DNA from 2 places in the Pseudomonas sp. MDT1-16 genome. Region 1 is predicted to be linked to the other one. Evidence: riboswitches for the same ligand, from Rfam matches in the RefSeq annotation. Region 1 holds a riboswitch; the other holds the start of a gene.
What was found. A riboswitch is a leader RNA that binds a small molecule or an ion and turns the genes downstream of it on or off. The one in region 1 is predicted to bind cobalamin.
Positions count from the first base shown of each region.

Region 2: linked by a shared signal. The riboswitch ahead of cobW (cobalamin biosynthesis protein CobW) and the one ahead of cobO (cob(I)yrinic acid a,c-diamide adenosyltransferase) in region 1 are both predicted to bind cobalamin.

Region 1 covers NZ_CM142717.1:4,336,924-4,344,163, reverse strand. Annotated here, with positions in the region: gene ACYZT3_RS19910 (PQQ-dependent sugar dehydrogenase) at 1-658, opposite strand, end outside; gene ACYZT3_RS19905 (hypothetical protein) at 727-1,311, opposite strand; cobalamin riboswitch at 1,466-1,700, shown strand; gene cobO (cob(I)yrinic acid a,c-diamide adenosyltransferase) at 1,782-2,393, shown strand; gene ACYZT3_RS19895 (cobyrinate a,c-diamide synthase) at 2,404-3,741, shown strand; gene bluB (5,6-dimethylbenzimidazole synthase) at 3,738-4,388, shown strand; gene cbiB (adenosylcobinamide-phosphate synthase CbiB) at 4,385-5,293, shown strand; gene cobD (threonine-phosphate decarboxylase CobD) at 5,286-6,278, shown strand; gene ACYZT3_RS19875 (cobyric acid synthase) at 6,275-7,240, shown strand, end outside.
Region 2 covers NZ_CM142717.1:3,635,563-3,642,802, reverse strand. Annotated here, with positions in the region: gene nfuA (Fe-S biogenesis protein NfuA) at 1-396, shown strand, start outside; gene cobM (precorrin-4 C(11)-methyltransferase) at 450-1,196, opposite strand; gene ACYZT3_RS16630 (cobalamin biosynthesis protein) at 1,280-1,693, opposite strand; gene ACYZT3_RS16625 (CbtA family protein) at 1,690-2,397, opposite strand; gene ACYZT3_RS16620 (CbtB domain-containing protein) at 2,409-2,612, opposite strand; cobalamin riboswitch at 2,733-2,961, opposite strand; cobalamin riboswitch at 3,068-3,280, shown strand; gene cobW (cobalamin biosynthesis protein CobW) at 3,383-4,444, shown strand; gene cobN (cobaltochelatase subunit CobN) at 4,448-7,240, shown strand, end outside.

The DNA.
Region 1 (7,240 bases):
TGACGTACAACTTGCTGCCGTCCTTGCTGGCGATGACGTTTTTGGTCCAGTGGTGATTGAGCGTACCGCCTGGCAGGTCGATCACCTTCATCGGCTGTGACTTGATCGCCGTCTCGCCGTTTTCATAGTGGAAGCGCAGCAAGCGGTCCGTATCGGCGACGTACAGGTCATTGCCGACCAGGGTCATGCCGAAGGGCGAGTTGAGCTTTTCCAAAAACACAGTGCGGGTTTCGGCAATGCCGTCGTGATCCTTGTCCCGCAGCAGCGTGATGCGGTTCGGGCTCGGTACTTTGGCGCCCGCACGGCCCATGACTTTGCCCATGACCCAGCCACGAATGCCTTTGCCGTCATCGGGTTTGGGCGGTGCATTGGTTTCGGCGACCAGCACGTCGCCGTTGGGCAACACGTAGAGCCAGCGCGGGTGATCGAGACCTTCAGCAAAGGCTGCCACTTGAGTTCCTGTCGCGGCGATGGGTTTCGCGCCGACCGGCCAGCCGATCGCCGGGGCGATGTTCACCGTCGGGATCAGGGTTTTGTTTGGTTCTGGCAGCTTGGGCGAGGGGCCGGTGCCGTCGGAGATTTGCAGCCTGGAGGTTTCACCACAGGCGGCAAGCCCTCCGGCGAGCACGATGACGAGAGCGAGCTGAGGCTTGCGCATGCTGATCTTCCCTATGAATGCATTGACCTAATCAATAGAGAAGCGCAGGTGCGCGATGGTTCAACCGTTCAGCCGCGGGCTTCCTTGAGCAGCACGGCAATGCCGGGGTGATAGTTGCCGGTTTCGTTGCGCAACTTGCGATAGGCGTAGGGGAAATACCAGGCCACCGCGCAGGTGTGTTCCTTTTGCAGGTCGTCGACCATGTCCTGGAGTTCTTCCGGGGTAGCGCTTTGTTGGGCCTTTTGTGGCGCAACGAACAGGCAGCCGAGTTTCAGGTCGCTGGCGTAGCTGATGCGCTTGGCGTCGCTGGTGATGTCCTGCAATGCTTGAGTCAGGTTCAGGCTGTTCACGCGTGGCCAGCGCTGGGTCGCCTGAAGGTAAGCGCGTTCTTCGCGGGTCGCGATAAACAGATCGGCGCGGCCATTGCGTTCGCCTTCTTCGGTCTGTTTACGGGTCGGTGTTTGCTGCAGCGTCACCATTTCCGCCATCCACGCAGCGGCGGACAGCAGGCTCAGGTTGGCTTTTTCGTCGAACCAGTAAGGCGTGTCGTTATCGCCGCGCACGGCGTTGTAGCGGTCGATACAGTCAAACCAGCGTTCCAGCACCGGGCGCAGGAATTCCAGCTTCGGATTGCTGATGATCATGCCTTGCATGTGGCTCACCTTTGTTATTGTGTTGTGAGAGTGTGGCTCTTTGATATCACTGCTGGAAGTGTGGCACAAGATTGGCGTCAGATAATTGATCGACGGCAGTTATTCGCTCGCAGGCCACCCGTCTTCAATTGACGCTCCATCCCCAACCCTCTAACCTTCGCGGCTTGTTTCAGGTGCTCTGTGACTGCGGTCGACAGAGTGAAACAGGGAAGCCGGTGAGTGAATCTCTTCAAGTGAAGAATGATCACGATCCCGGCGCTGCCCCCGCAACGGTAAATAAGTGAAGGCTGCGCCTTGAGCCACTGTGTCGACTGTCGACATGGGAAGGCGCGCAGTCAGGCGAATCGCCGCTCATGAGCCCGGAGACCGGCCTGATCCATCCAGCGGCATCACGGTGGGCGATGCCAGGCTTTTTGCCGTCTATTCTTGTGCCTGCCCGCCGTTATCCAGCCTCAACGGAGAGCTCCCCCATGACTGATACCCCCGATCGTGACGAACGTCATCTGGCGCGTATGCTGCGCAAAAAAGCCGTGATCGACGAACGCATCGCCAACTCCCCGAATGAATGCGGCCTGCTGCTGGTGCTGACCGGCAACGGCAAAGGCAAAAGCAGTTCGGCCTTCGGCATGCTCGCCCGTTCCATGGGCCACGGCATGCAGTGTGGCGTGGTGCAGTTCATCAAGGGGCGTAACAGCACCGGCGAAGAACTGTTCTTCCGGCGCTTCCCGGAACAGGTGCGTTTTCATGTGATGGGCGAGGGCTTCACCTGGGAAACCCAGGATCGCCAGCGTGACATCGCCGCCGCGGAAGCTGCATGGGCGGTGTCCCGTGAACTGCTGCGTGATCCGTCGATTGGCCTGGTGCTGCTGGATGAGTTGAACATTGCGCTCAAGCACGGTTATCTGGATCTCGATCAGGTGCTCAGCGATTTGCAGGCGCGTCCGCCGATGCAACATGTGGTGGTTACCGGTCGCGGCGCCAAGCCGGAGATGATCGAACTGGCCGACACGGTCACCGAAATGGGCGTGATCAAACATGCGTTCCAGGCCGGGATCAAAGCGCAAAAAGGCGTCGAGCTGTGAATACTACTTTATGAAAATCAGTCGTCACTGCCCGGCGGTGCTGATCGCCGCGCCGGCCTCCGGTCAGGGCAAGACCACCGTCACCGCCGCGCTGGCCCGTTTGCATCGCAATCAGGGGCGCAAGGTTCGCGTGTTCAAGTGCGGCCCGGACTTTCTCGACCCGATGATTCTCGAGCGCGCCAGCGGTGCGCCGGTGTATCAACTGGACATGTGGATGGTCGGCGAGCAGGAAAGTCGTCGTCTGTTGTGGGAAGCCGCCGGCGAAGCCGATCTGATCCTCATCGAAGGCGTCATGGGGCTATTTGACGGTACGCCGTCCAGCGCTGATCTGGCGCGGCATTTCGGTGTGCCGGTGCTGGGTGTGATCGACGGCACCGCCATGGCCCAGACCTTCGGCGCACTGGCGTTGGGGTTGGCGCGCTATCAGCCGGATTTACCGTTTGCCGGTGTGCTGGCCAACCGCGTCGGCACCCTGCGTCACGCGCAATTACTGGAAGGCAGCCTCACTGAAGGTTTGCGCTGGTACGGCGCCTTGTCCCGGGAAACCGGGATCGAATTGCCGAGTCGTCATTTGGGTCTGGTTCAGGCCAGTGAGTTGAACGATCTCGATCTGCGCCTCGATGCGGCCGCCGATGCGTTGGCCAGCAGCTGTGAGGTCGAGCTGCCACCGGCCGTCGAATTCGCCGCCCCGGATGTGCTCGAAGCCGAGCCGTTGCTGACGGGTTTGCGAATTGCCGTGGCCCGTGACGAAGCGTTTGCCTTCACCTACGGCGCAAGCCTGGATCTGCTGCGCGCCATGGGCGCTCAATTGCTGTTTTTCTCGCCGATCCGTGACGCGCAATTGCCGGAAGCGGACAGCCTCTATCTGCCTGGCGGTTATCCCGAATTGCACCATGTGGCGCTGTCACAGAACACCACAATGCTGAGCGCAATCCGAGCTCACCATGCGGCGGGTAAACCGTTGTTGGCCGAATGTGGCGGCATGCTTTATTTGCTTGATTCGTTGACCGATGTCGAGGGCACTCGCGCGGAATTAGTCGGCCTGCTGGCAGGGGACGCGGTGATGCAAAAGCGTCTGGCTGCGTTGGCGTTGCAGGCGGTCGAGTTGCCCGAAGGCTTATTACGCGGCCACACCTATCACCACTCGTTGACCAGCACCGAGTTGGAGCCGATTGCCCGGGGCTTGAGCCCTAACGGCGGGCGCGGGGCGGAGGCGGTTTATCGTCAGGGGCGGATGACCGCCTCTTATGTGCACTTCTATTTCCCGTCCAATCCATCGGCGGTTGCCGCGCTATTTGCGCCTGACCAGAACCCTGTGGGAGCGGGCTTGCTCGCGAAGAGGCCATGACCGACAACGCCTTCTCCGAAGCCGAACGCGCGGCGGTCTACCGAGCCATCGGCGAACGCCGCGACATGCGCCATTTCAGCGGCGGCACCGTCGAGCCGCAATTACTGCGGCGCCTGCTCGAAGCGGCGCATCAGGCACCGAGTGTCGGCCTGATGCAGCCCTGGCGGTTCATCCGCATCAGCGATCGAGCCCTGCGCGGCAAGATTCAGTTACTGGTGGAAGAAGAACGCATCCGCACCGCCGAAGCCCTCGGCGAGCGCACCGACGAATTCATGAAGCTGAAAGTCGAAGGCATCAACGACTGCGCCGAGGTGCTGGTCGCCGCGCTGATGGACGATCGCGAGCGCCATATCTTCGGCCGTCGCACCTTGCCGGAAATGGACATGGCCTCGTTGTCCTGCGCGATCCAGAACCTCTGGCTGGCCTCCCGCGCCGAAGGGCTGGGCATGGGCTGGGTGTCGCTGTTCGAGCCGCAAGCCCTGGCGGACCTGCTGGGTTTGCCCGCCGGAGCCAAGCCGTTGGCTGTTCTTTGTCTCGGCCCGGTCAAGGAATTTTATCCGGCGCCGATGCTGGTACTCGAAGGCTGGGCGCAGGGGCGTCCGCTCAGTGAGCTGCTGTACGAAAACTATTGGGGAGTAAGTCAATGAGTGTGGCGTTGTTGAGTGTCGCCGCGGTTGCGCTGGATGCGCTGCTGGGTGAACCCAAACGCTGGCATCCGCTGGTGGCGTTCGGCCGTTTTGCCGATCGCATCGAGCAACGTTTCAACTCCGGCGGTCGCGGCTGGCGCAGTCATGGCGTCACCGCATGGGTGATCGCGGTGTTGCCGCTGACGTTGCTGGCCACGGCGTTTTCCTGGGCGCCCTATGTCGGCTGGATCGTCGAAATTCTCGCGCTCTATTGCGCCCTCGGCCTGCGCAGCCTCGGTGAACACGTCGAACCGGTGGCCAAAGCCCTGCGCAGCGATGATCTGGACGAGGCGCGCAAACGCGTGGGTTATCTGGTCAGTCGCCAGACCACCGAACTGGATAAAACCGAAGTCGCCCGGGCCGCCACCGAATCGGTGCTGGAGAACGGCAGTGACGCGGTGTTTGCCGCGTTGTTCTGGTTTGCCGTGGCGGGTGCGCCCGGTGTGGTGCTCTACCGTTTGAGCAACACGCTGGATGCGATGTGGGGTTACCGCAACGAACGCTTCGAACGTTTCGGCTGGGCCGCGGCAAAGATCGACGACGTCCTCAACTACATTCCCGCGCGTCTGGTGGCATTGACCTACGCGTTGCTGGGCAAAACTCGACTGGCGTTGAGATGCTGGCGTACCCAAGGCCCGACCTGGGACAGCCCGAATGCCGGCCCAGTGATGGCGGCGGGTGCCGGTGCGCTCGGCGTCGAGTTGGGCGGGGCGGCGATTTATCACGGTGAATTGCATCAGCGTCCACAACTGGGCGAAGGCGTGCCGGCGGACGCCGACTCCATCGACCGTGGCTGGCAATTGGTCCAGCGCGGGGTATGGTTATGGTTGCTGATCCTCTGCGTGGGGGCTGAATTCTATGCTTGAGCACGGTGGTCGGTTACGCAAGGCGGCGCTCGACTACGGCATCGCCGAAGCCGATTGGCTCGACCTGTCCAGCGGCCTCGCACCCTGGCCGTTTCCGGTGCCGGAGATCCCGTTGCGGGCCTGGGCGCGTTTGCCGGAAACCGATGGCGGTCTGGAGCAGGCGGCCTGTGATTATTACGGTGCCGCTCAGGTGTTACCCGTGGCCGGTTCGCAAATGGCGATCCAGTTGCTGCCGCGTTTGCGCCGAGCGGGCAAGGTCGGCGTGCTCTCGCCGTGTTACGCCGAACACGCCGAAGCGTGGCGACGCAATGGCTACATCGTGCGTGAAGTGCTGGAGCAGGAAGTCGACTTCTACCTCGACAGCCTCGACGTGCTGGTGGTGGTCAATCCGAACAATCCTACGGGCCTGAGCCTGACACCGAGTCGGCTGCTGGACTGGCACTCGCGGCTGGCCCAGCGCGGTGGCTGGCTGGTGGTGGACGAGGCGTTCATGGACAACACGCCGCCGCTGAGCCTGGCACCTTTTGCCCATCAGGTCGGGTTGATCGTGTTGCGTTCCTTCGGCAAGTTTTTCGGTCTGGCCGGTGTGCGCCTGGGTTTCGTGCTGGCGGAGCGCAAGTTGCTCAAATTGCTGGCCGAGCAAGTGGGACCGTGGGCGGTCAGCGGGCCGACGCGGGTGCTGGGTCAAGCCTGTCTGCTGGATACCGAAGGGCATGCCCGGCAACGGGTTCGCGCTGATGAAGCCAGTGAACGTCTGGCGCTGCTGCTTGAACACCACGGCTTCAAACCCCAGGGCGGCTGCGCCTTGTTTCAATGGCTGATCACCGAATGCGCCGAAGCCCTGTATGAGTTCATGGCTCGGCGCGGCATTCTGTTGCGGTTGTTCACGCACAACAGCAGCCTGCGTTTCGGCCTGCCCGCCGATGAAACCGACTGGACACGTCTCGCTCAAGCGTTCGAAGCCTACGCTAGGGAAACCCAATGACTACGTTGAAGGTGCAAGGCGCCACATTAATGGTGCAAGGCACCACGTCCGACGCCGGTAAAAGCACGCTGGTGACGGCGTTGTGCCGCTGGGTCACGCGTCAGGGCGTGAGCGTGGTGCCGTTCAAACCGCAGAACATGGCGCTCAACAGTGCCGTGACCGCCGACGGTGGCGAGATCGGTCGCGCGCAAGCGGTGCAGGCTCAGGCGGCCAACCTTGAGCCGCACACCGACATGAATCCGGTGCTGCTCAAACCCAACAGCGATACCGGCGCCCAAGTGATCATCCATGGTCGTGCGGTCACGACAATGAACGCCGTTGCCTATCACGACTACAAAACCATCGCCATGCAAGCGGTGCTGGCCTCCCATGAACGGCTGAGCGCGGCGTATCCGGTGGTCATGGTCGAAGGCGCGGGCTCGCCGGCCGAGATCAATCTGCGCGCGGGCGACATCGCCAACATGGGCTTTGCCGAGGCGGTGGATTGCCCGGTGGTGCTGATCGCCGACATCAATCGCGGCGGGGTTTTCGCCCATCTGGTGGGCACCCTGGAACTGTTGTCGCCCAGCGAGCAGGCGCGGGTCAAAGGTTTCATCATCAACCGTTTTCGCGGCGACATTGCGTTGCTGCAACCGGGTCTCGACTGGCTGGAAGCGCGCACCGGCAAACCGGTGATCGGCGTTCTGCCTTACGTGATGGACCTGCACCTGGAAGCCGAGGACGGCATCGACCAGCGCCAGACCGACAAGGCCGACCAGGTGCTGAAAGTGCTGGTGCCGGTACTGCCGCGCATCAGCAACCACACCGACTTTGATCCGCTGCGCTTGCACCCGCAGGTGGATCTGCAATTCATCGGCCCCGGCCAGGCGATTCCACCGGCCGACCTGATGATTCTCCCTGGCTCTAAAAGCGTGCGCAGCGACCTCGCGTATCTGCGGGCCAATGGCTGGGACACGGCGATC
Region 2 (7,240 bases), 700 kb from region 1:
TTCACCGCTTACATCGACTCGTTCAGCGAAGCTTTCCTGGACGATGCGGTAGTCGACTACGCCACCGACCGCATGGGCGGCCAGCTGACCATCAAGGCGCCAAACGCCAAAGTCCCGATGGTCAACGCTGACAGCCCGGTCAACGAGCGCATCAACTACTACCTGCAAACCGAGATCAACCCGGGGCTGGCCAGCCACGGCGGTCAGGTCAGCCTGATCGATGTGGTCGAAGACGGCATCGCCGTACTGAAGTTCGGCGGCGGTTGCCAAGGCTGCGGCCAGGCAGACGTCACCCTGCGCGAAGGCATCGAGCGCACGTTGCTCGAGCGCATTCCCGAGCTCAAGGGTGTTCGTGACGTCACCGACCACACGCAGAAAGAAAACGCCTACTACTAAGTAAGGTGTTCGCTGCAAACATAAAAAAACGGCGCCCCGTGAGTGCCGTTTTTTTATGGGCGATACAAATGCGCATGCCCAGCGCGGTACAGCGATGACTCACTGAAGTGATCACTGCCCAACACTCGGCCCACCAAAATCAACGCCGTGCGCCGAAACCCCTTGGCTTCAACCTTCGCGGCAATGTCTTCAAGCGTCCCCACCACCCAATCCTGATCCGGCCAGGTCGCTCGGTGAATCACCGCGATTGGGCAGTCCGCGCCGTAGTGCGGCAGCAATTCAACCAGGATTTTCTGCAGATGATTGACCCCCAGATGAATCGCCATGGTCGCCCCATGCTGCGCCAGGCTGCCCAGTTCTTCGCCCGCGGGCATGGCGGTCTTGTCGGCGTAGCGGGTCAGGATCACGCTTTGCGACACATCGGGTAACGTCAGTTCGGCGCCCAACAGTGCCGCGCAGGCCGCCGTGGCCGTGACGCCGGGAATAATCTCAAAAGGGATGTCGAGTTCGCGCAGGTAACGAATCTGCTCGCCAATGGCACCGTAAAGACTCGGATCACCGGAATGTACACGAGCCACGTCCTGGCCCTTGGCATGGGCAGTCTTGATCAGCTCGATGATCTGTTCCAGATGCAGTTCGGCGCTGTTGACCACGTGTTCGGCGCGATGGCCTTCCAGCACGGCGGCGGGCACCAGGGAGCCGGCGTAGATGATCACCGGGCAGCTTCGAATCAGCCGTTGGCCTTTGACGGTGATCAGTTCCGGGTCGCCGGGACCTGCGCCAATGAAGTAGACGGTCATCGTCGGTTCCTGTGAGAAAAAGGGGCTGGACAAAGCTTCAGATGAAGATTGCTCATGATCAAAGACGGGGATTATTGAGGATTTCAGGCGACGCAGGCCAATGCCAAGGTGGCTTGGGCATATTTTTGTCGTGAAATCAGCAATTTTGCCGGTGCCTGGGCCAACTGTTCGGCCAGGGCCAGGGCGGCACTTTCCGCGACGCCGTAGCAGCCGGTGCGTTCGAACGCGATGTCCGAGCGGTGGCTGAGTTGCGGTTGATAGCCGGCCAGTTGTTCGCTGCTGAAGTACATCAGTGGCAGTGCTAGCTGTTCGGCCAATTCGATCAAACCAGGTTCTTCGCGCTTCAGGTCGATGCTGGCTAGAGCCTTGATCTGGTGAAGTTCGATTTTATGAGCCTGTAACGCCTGATCGAGCAGCGCCCGCAGCGTGCTGACGGGGCAGCCGCGCTGGCAGCCCAGGCCAACTACCAGGGTCGGCGCTGCGCTGGTGTCAGTCATGCGTGGGATTGACCATCGCTTTTTCGGCGGAACAACCAGGCACTGATCAAGCCCAGGGCCAGCCAGAACGCCACGTTGGTCAGTTGCGAAGCGATTTTGAATTGAGTTTCCAGGGCTTCTGGAGCCAGCATCGAGTGGACTTCCGGTTGTGGTGCGCCGATCACGTGAGGAACGGCCAGAATGGCCACGCCGAGCACTTTCATCAACCAGTGGCGGCTGAACACGATCAAGGCGATGCCGACCGCCGTGGAGGCGGCTGTGCCGATCCACCAGACCTGCCGTTGCGCCAAATCGGCAGCAGCAGTGCCCGGCAGCTCAGGTGGCAGGCCGAGGGTGGGTGCCAGCACGAACGTCGCATAACCGGCCAGGCCCCAGAGCAGGCCTTGGGAAGTACGAGTCGGCGCGCGCAAGGTGTAAAGACCGGCAAGCATCAGGGCGAAACCGACCGCTACCACCAGGTTGCCGCCCGTGGTCGACAGCACGCGCTGCCAGCCGTCTTCCGGTTCCCAGGCTCCGGCGTCGTGAGTGTGAGCAGCGACAACACCTGCTGCGTGTTCGTGAACGGCAACAGCGGCGGGCTCGGACTTTTCGTAAGTCTCGGCCTGCGAAATCAGCGGAGCCACCCAGAAGCTTTGCAGCACGGTCAGCAACAGGGCGGCCAGCAGCCCGGTGAACCCTGCGGTTTGCGCAATACGCTTGATCATGTAAACAGGTCTCAATGGCACGGGAATGCAGAGCTGTGGCGGGTATCGTGCGCGGCATTGTGCACCGCTTCGATGTGCGAGAAACCGGCGAAATACACCAGGCTAGCGCCAAGGATCGACGCACACACAGCGGCGGTCAGGCGTTGAGTCAGGGGCGTGGTGGTGCTGGCGGTGCTCTTATCGGTGTTGCTGCCGGTACTGCTGATGATCGACATGGCGCTTCCCTCTGGTCTGTCAGCGGGTGAATAGAGCGCATGGAAGACCCCTGCGAGTCGGGCGCGCAGGGGTTCAAACAGCGCCCGCCCACCGCGGGTTTGTTATTCAGTGATCGTAATGGTCACTTTGTGTTGCGGGCCGGTCTCCGGGCTCACGAGGGGCGCTGGCTTTCGCCTTGACCTGCAAACATCACCTTCCCATGCCGAACTGCTGGCACAGTGGATCTGACGCTTCGCTCGCTTACCGTTGCGGGGGCAGCACCGGACTGACATGGCTTTAGAGTAAAGCACATGATTCACCGGTTTCCCGTTTCACCCTGTGAAGGGCACCCGTAACAAGGCGTGTAGGAGAGCATGGGCGGGGGTTGGGCGTCAATTGGCAAGGGTTCTCACTTGGATACCGAGTCGCGCCCTTCGCGAGCTCAAGTGAACATTGACCCGCCCCGAGACGATGCGTAGCCTTGCGCTTTCGAGGTTCTTCGGCGTCTGCCGAAGCTAAGAAGGGAACGCGGTCGATGCCGCGGCTGCCCCCGCAACTGTGAACGGTTCTGTTGGCTGCCACGCCACTGTAAGCCCTGTCTATCGGGCCCGCGGGAAGGCGCAGCCAACGTCAGTCGAACGACTGGCAAGCCGTCAGCCAGGAGACCTGCCTCGACACAGATTCTCACTTTCAACCGGGCGGGGTGATCCGGTGGCGAACTCTTCAGGCACGCGCGTCCGCGTTGCCGGTCGTCGTCCCGTATGCCCGCCACCTTGCCAAAGGGCATCCGATGAAAACACTGGCCAAACTCCCTGTCACCATCGTTACCGGCTTCCTCGGCTCGGGCAAAACCACCTTGCTGCGGCACATGCTCGACAACGCTCAGGGCCGCCGCATCGCGGTGATCGTCAACGAGTTCGGCGAGCTGGGCATCGACGGCGAAATTCTCAAGCAGTGCTCCATCGGCTGCACAGAAGAAGAAGCCAACGGCCGCGTTTACGAATTGGCCAACGGCTGCCTGTGCTGCACCGTTCAAGAAGAATTCTTCCCGGTGATGCGCGAATTGGTCGCCCGTCGCGGCGACCTCGACCACATCCTCATCGAAACCTCGGGTCTGGCCCTGCCAAAACCGCTGGTGCAAGCCTTCCAGTGGCCAGAAATCCGCAGCGCCTGCACCGTTGACGCGGTCATCACCGTGGTCGATAGCCCAGCGGTCGCCGCCGGCACCTTCGCGGCTTTCCCGGACCAGGTCGATGCCCAGCGCAAACTCGACCCGAACCTGGACCACGAATCGCCGCTGCACGAGCTGTTCGCCGACCAACTGGCCAGCGCCGACCTGGTGATCCTCAACAAGGCCGACCTGATCAGCCCTGAAGACCTGGCCCGTGTGCGCCTGGAAGTTGCCGAAGAGTTGCCGCCTGCCGTAAAAGTCATCGAAGCCAGCAGCGGTCGTCTGCCACTGGACGTGCTGATCGGCCTCGGCGCCGGTTCCGAAGAACACATCGACAGCCGCCACAGCCATCACGATCACCACCATGAAGGTGAGGACGATCACGATCACGATGCTTTCGATTCGATCTCCATCGAACTGCCCCAGGCAGACGAAAGCCTGCTGCTGGACGCGTTGACTCAATTGGTGGTTCAGCACGGCATCCTGCGTGTCAAAGGTTTCGCCGCCATCCCGAACAAACCAATGCGCCTGTTAATCCAGGGCGTGGGCACACGTTTCGACAAGCATTTCGACCGTCAGTGGGGCGCCGACGAAGCGCGCACCACGCGCCTGGTATTGATCGGCCAGGAACTGGACGGAATTCTACTCGAAACGCAATTGCGCGCTGCGCTCAGCGTTTAAGCCATGCACCTGCTCAGGACCCAACCCGGCGGTTTCGTGTCGGATGACAACATTGCCGACCTTGGACAAACCCCCGCCGAGCTGGTGATCCTGTGCAGTGGCGACTCCAGCCTCGCGCTGCTCGCCGAAGCGGCGCAGCAGTTGCCTGACGATTACCCGAGCGTGCGCCTGGCCAACCCGATGCAGGTGCAGAATCATGCGTCGGTCGACCTGTATGTCGACGAAGTGCTGCGCCACGCCAAGGTGATTCTGATCTCGCTGCACGGCGGCATCGCCTATTGGCGTTATGGCGTGGAGCGCTTGGTGGCGTTGTCCCAGCGCGGCGTGCAGCTGATTCTGGTACCCGGCGATGACCGCCCGGACCCGGAACTCAGCGACCTCAGCACCGTGGCAGCCTGCGACCGCGATCGGCTTTGGCAGTTTTTGCGTCAGGGCGGCATGAGCAATGCCCTGGATTTTTTCCGCTGCCTCGCCAATCGTTGGCTGGATCGCGACTACGCCTGGGCCGAGCCGCAAACTCTGCCGCGCACGGCGATCTACCATCCGCAAAAAAGCCCCGCAGCCCTTCACGATTGGCAAGCCGACTGGCAGGCCGATCAACCGGTGGCGGCGGTGCTGTTTTACCGTTCGCATCTGCAAGCGGCGAACACCGGTTTCATCGATATTTTCTGCCAGCGTTTGCAAGCGGCGGGGTTGAACCCGTTGCCAATTGCGCTGGCCAGTTTGAAAGAGCCCGGCTGCCTGACGGCGGTCGAGGACTGGTTGGATGAAGTCGACGCCGGCGTGATTCTCAACACCACCGGTTTCGCTCAATCCAGCCCCGAAGCGCCGCACCGGCGACCGTTTCGTCGCAACATCCCGGTCATTCAGGCGATTTGCGCCCAGGACAACGAGCCCGGTTGGCGCGCCAGTGAACAGGGCCTCGGTCCACGCGATCTGGCAATGCACATCGCGCTGCCGGAACTGGATGGCCGAATCATCAGCCGGCCGATTAGCTTCAAGGACTTGGCCTGGCGCAGCGAGCGCAGCCAGTCGGACGTGGTCTGCTACCGGCCGCAACCTGAACGTATGGATTTTGTCGCCGAACTGGCGCGGCGCTGGATTGATCTGGCGCGCGTGCCCAATGGCGAGAAGCGCATCGCCTTGATCCTCGCCAACTACCCGACTCGTGATGGTCGTATCGGCAACGGCGTGGGCCTCGACACCCCGGCCGCCGCGCTGAATATCCTCCGTGCGCTGCACACCGAAGGTTATCCGCTACCGGCGGAGTTACCGGACACTGGCACCGCGTTGATCCAGCAATTGCTCGGTGGCGTCAGCAACGACCTCGACACCCTTGACCAGCGTCCATGTCAGCAAAGCCTGGCGATGGAAGACTATCTGCTGATGTTCAACGCCTTGCCCGAATCCAACCGCCAAGCCGTGCTGGAACGCTGGGGCACGCCCGAAAGCGATCCGATGTTCCGTGGCGGGCGAATGATGATCGCCGGGCTGCGCTTTGGCCTGACCTTCGTCGGCATTCAACCGGCACGCGGTTATCAGGTGGATCCGAGCGCGGTGTATCACGACCCGGACCTGGTGCCGCCTCACGGTTATCTGGCGTTCTACTTCTGGTTGCGTAACACCTATGGCGCCCACGGCGTGATCCACGTCGGCAAGCACGGCAATCTCGAATGGCTGCCGGGCAAAGGCGTCGGGCTGTCGGAGAACTGCTGGCCGGATGCGCTGCTCGGGCCGCTGCCGAACATCTATCCGTTCATCGTCAATGATCCGGGCGAGGGCGCCCAGGCCAAGCGCCGCACCCAGGCCGTGATCATTGATCACCTGATGCCGCCGCTGACGCGCGCCGAAACCTACGGCCCGTTGCGCAACCTCGAATTACTCGCCGACGAGTATTACGAAGCGCAATTGCTCGATCCGCGCCGTGCCCGGGAATTGCAGCGCGACATCCTGCAACTGGTGCGCGAGACGCACATCGACCGCGAACTGCAACTGGACGAGAAGCTCGACAGTGATGCCGATGCGGCGATCTGGTTGCCGCGTCTGGACACGTATTTGTGCGACTTGAAAGAGTCGCAGATCCGCGATGGTTTGCATGTGTTCGGCGAGTCGCCGACCGGGCGTTTGCGTATCGACACCTTGCTGGCCTTGCTGCGTATTCCGCGTGGCGATGGGCGTGGCGCCCAATCAAGTCTGCTGCGGGCGCTGGCCAAGGCGTTCGCGTTGGGCTTCGATCCGCTGGATTGCGCGCTCGCCGAACCTTGGACCGGGCCGCGTCCGATTGAACTGCAAACCCTCACCGATGAAGCCTGGCGTACAGCCGGTGATACCCGCGAACGTCTGGAACTGTTCGCGGCGCAACTGATCGAGCAGGCATTGAGCGCTGAAGTTGAGCTGCTGAACGAATCATGTTGGTCAGAGGTGAAAGCCATCGTCGACAGCCTGCGTGAAGTCGTCGCTCCTCGGCTGGACGCCTGCGGTCCGGCGGAAATGCGCGGTCTGCTCGACGCGCTCAGCGGTCGCTTCGTGCCGGCCGGCCCCAGTGGTGCGCCGAGTCGCGGTCGACTCGACGTGCTGCCGACCGGGCGCAATTTCTACTCGGTGGACGTGCGTAACCTGCCGACCACCACCGCGTGGCGCATCGGTTTCCAGTCGGCCACCCTGATTCTTGAACGACACCTGCAAGACCACGGCGATCACCTGCGCCAACTCGGCCTGTCGGTGTGGGGCACCGCGACCATGCGCACCGGCGGCGATGACATCGCCCAGGCCATGGCGCTGATGGGCGTGCGCCCG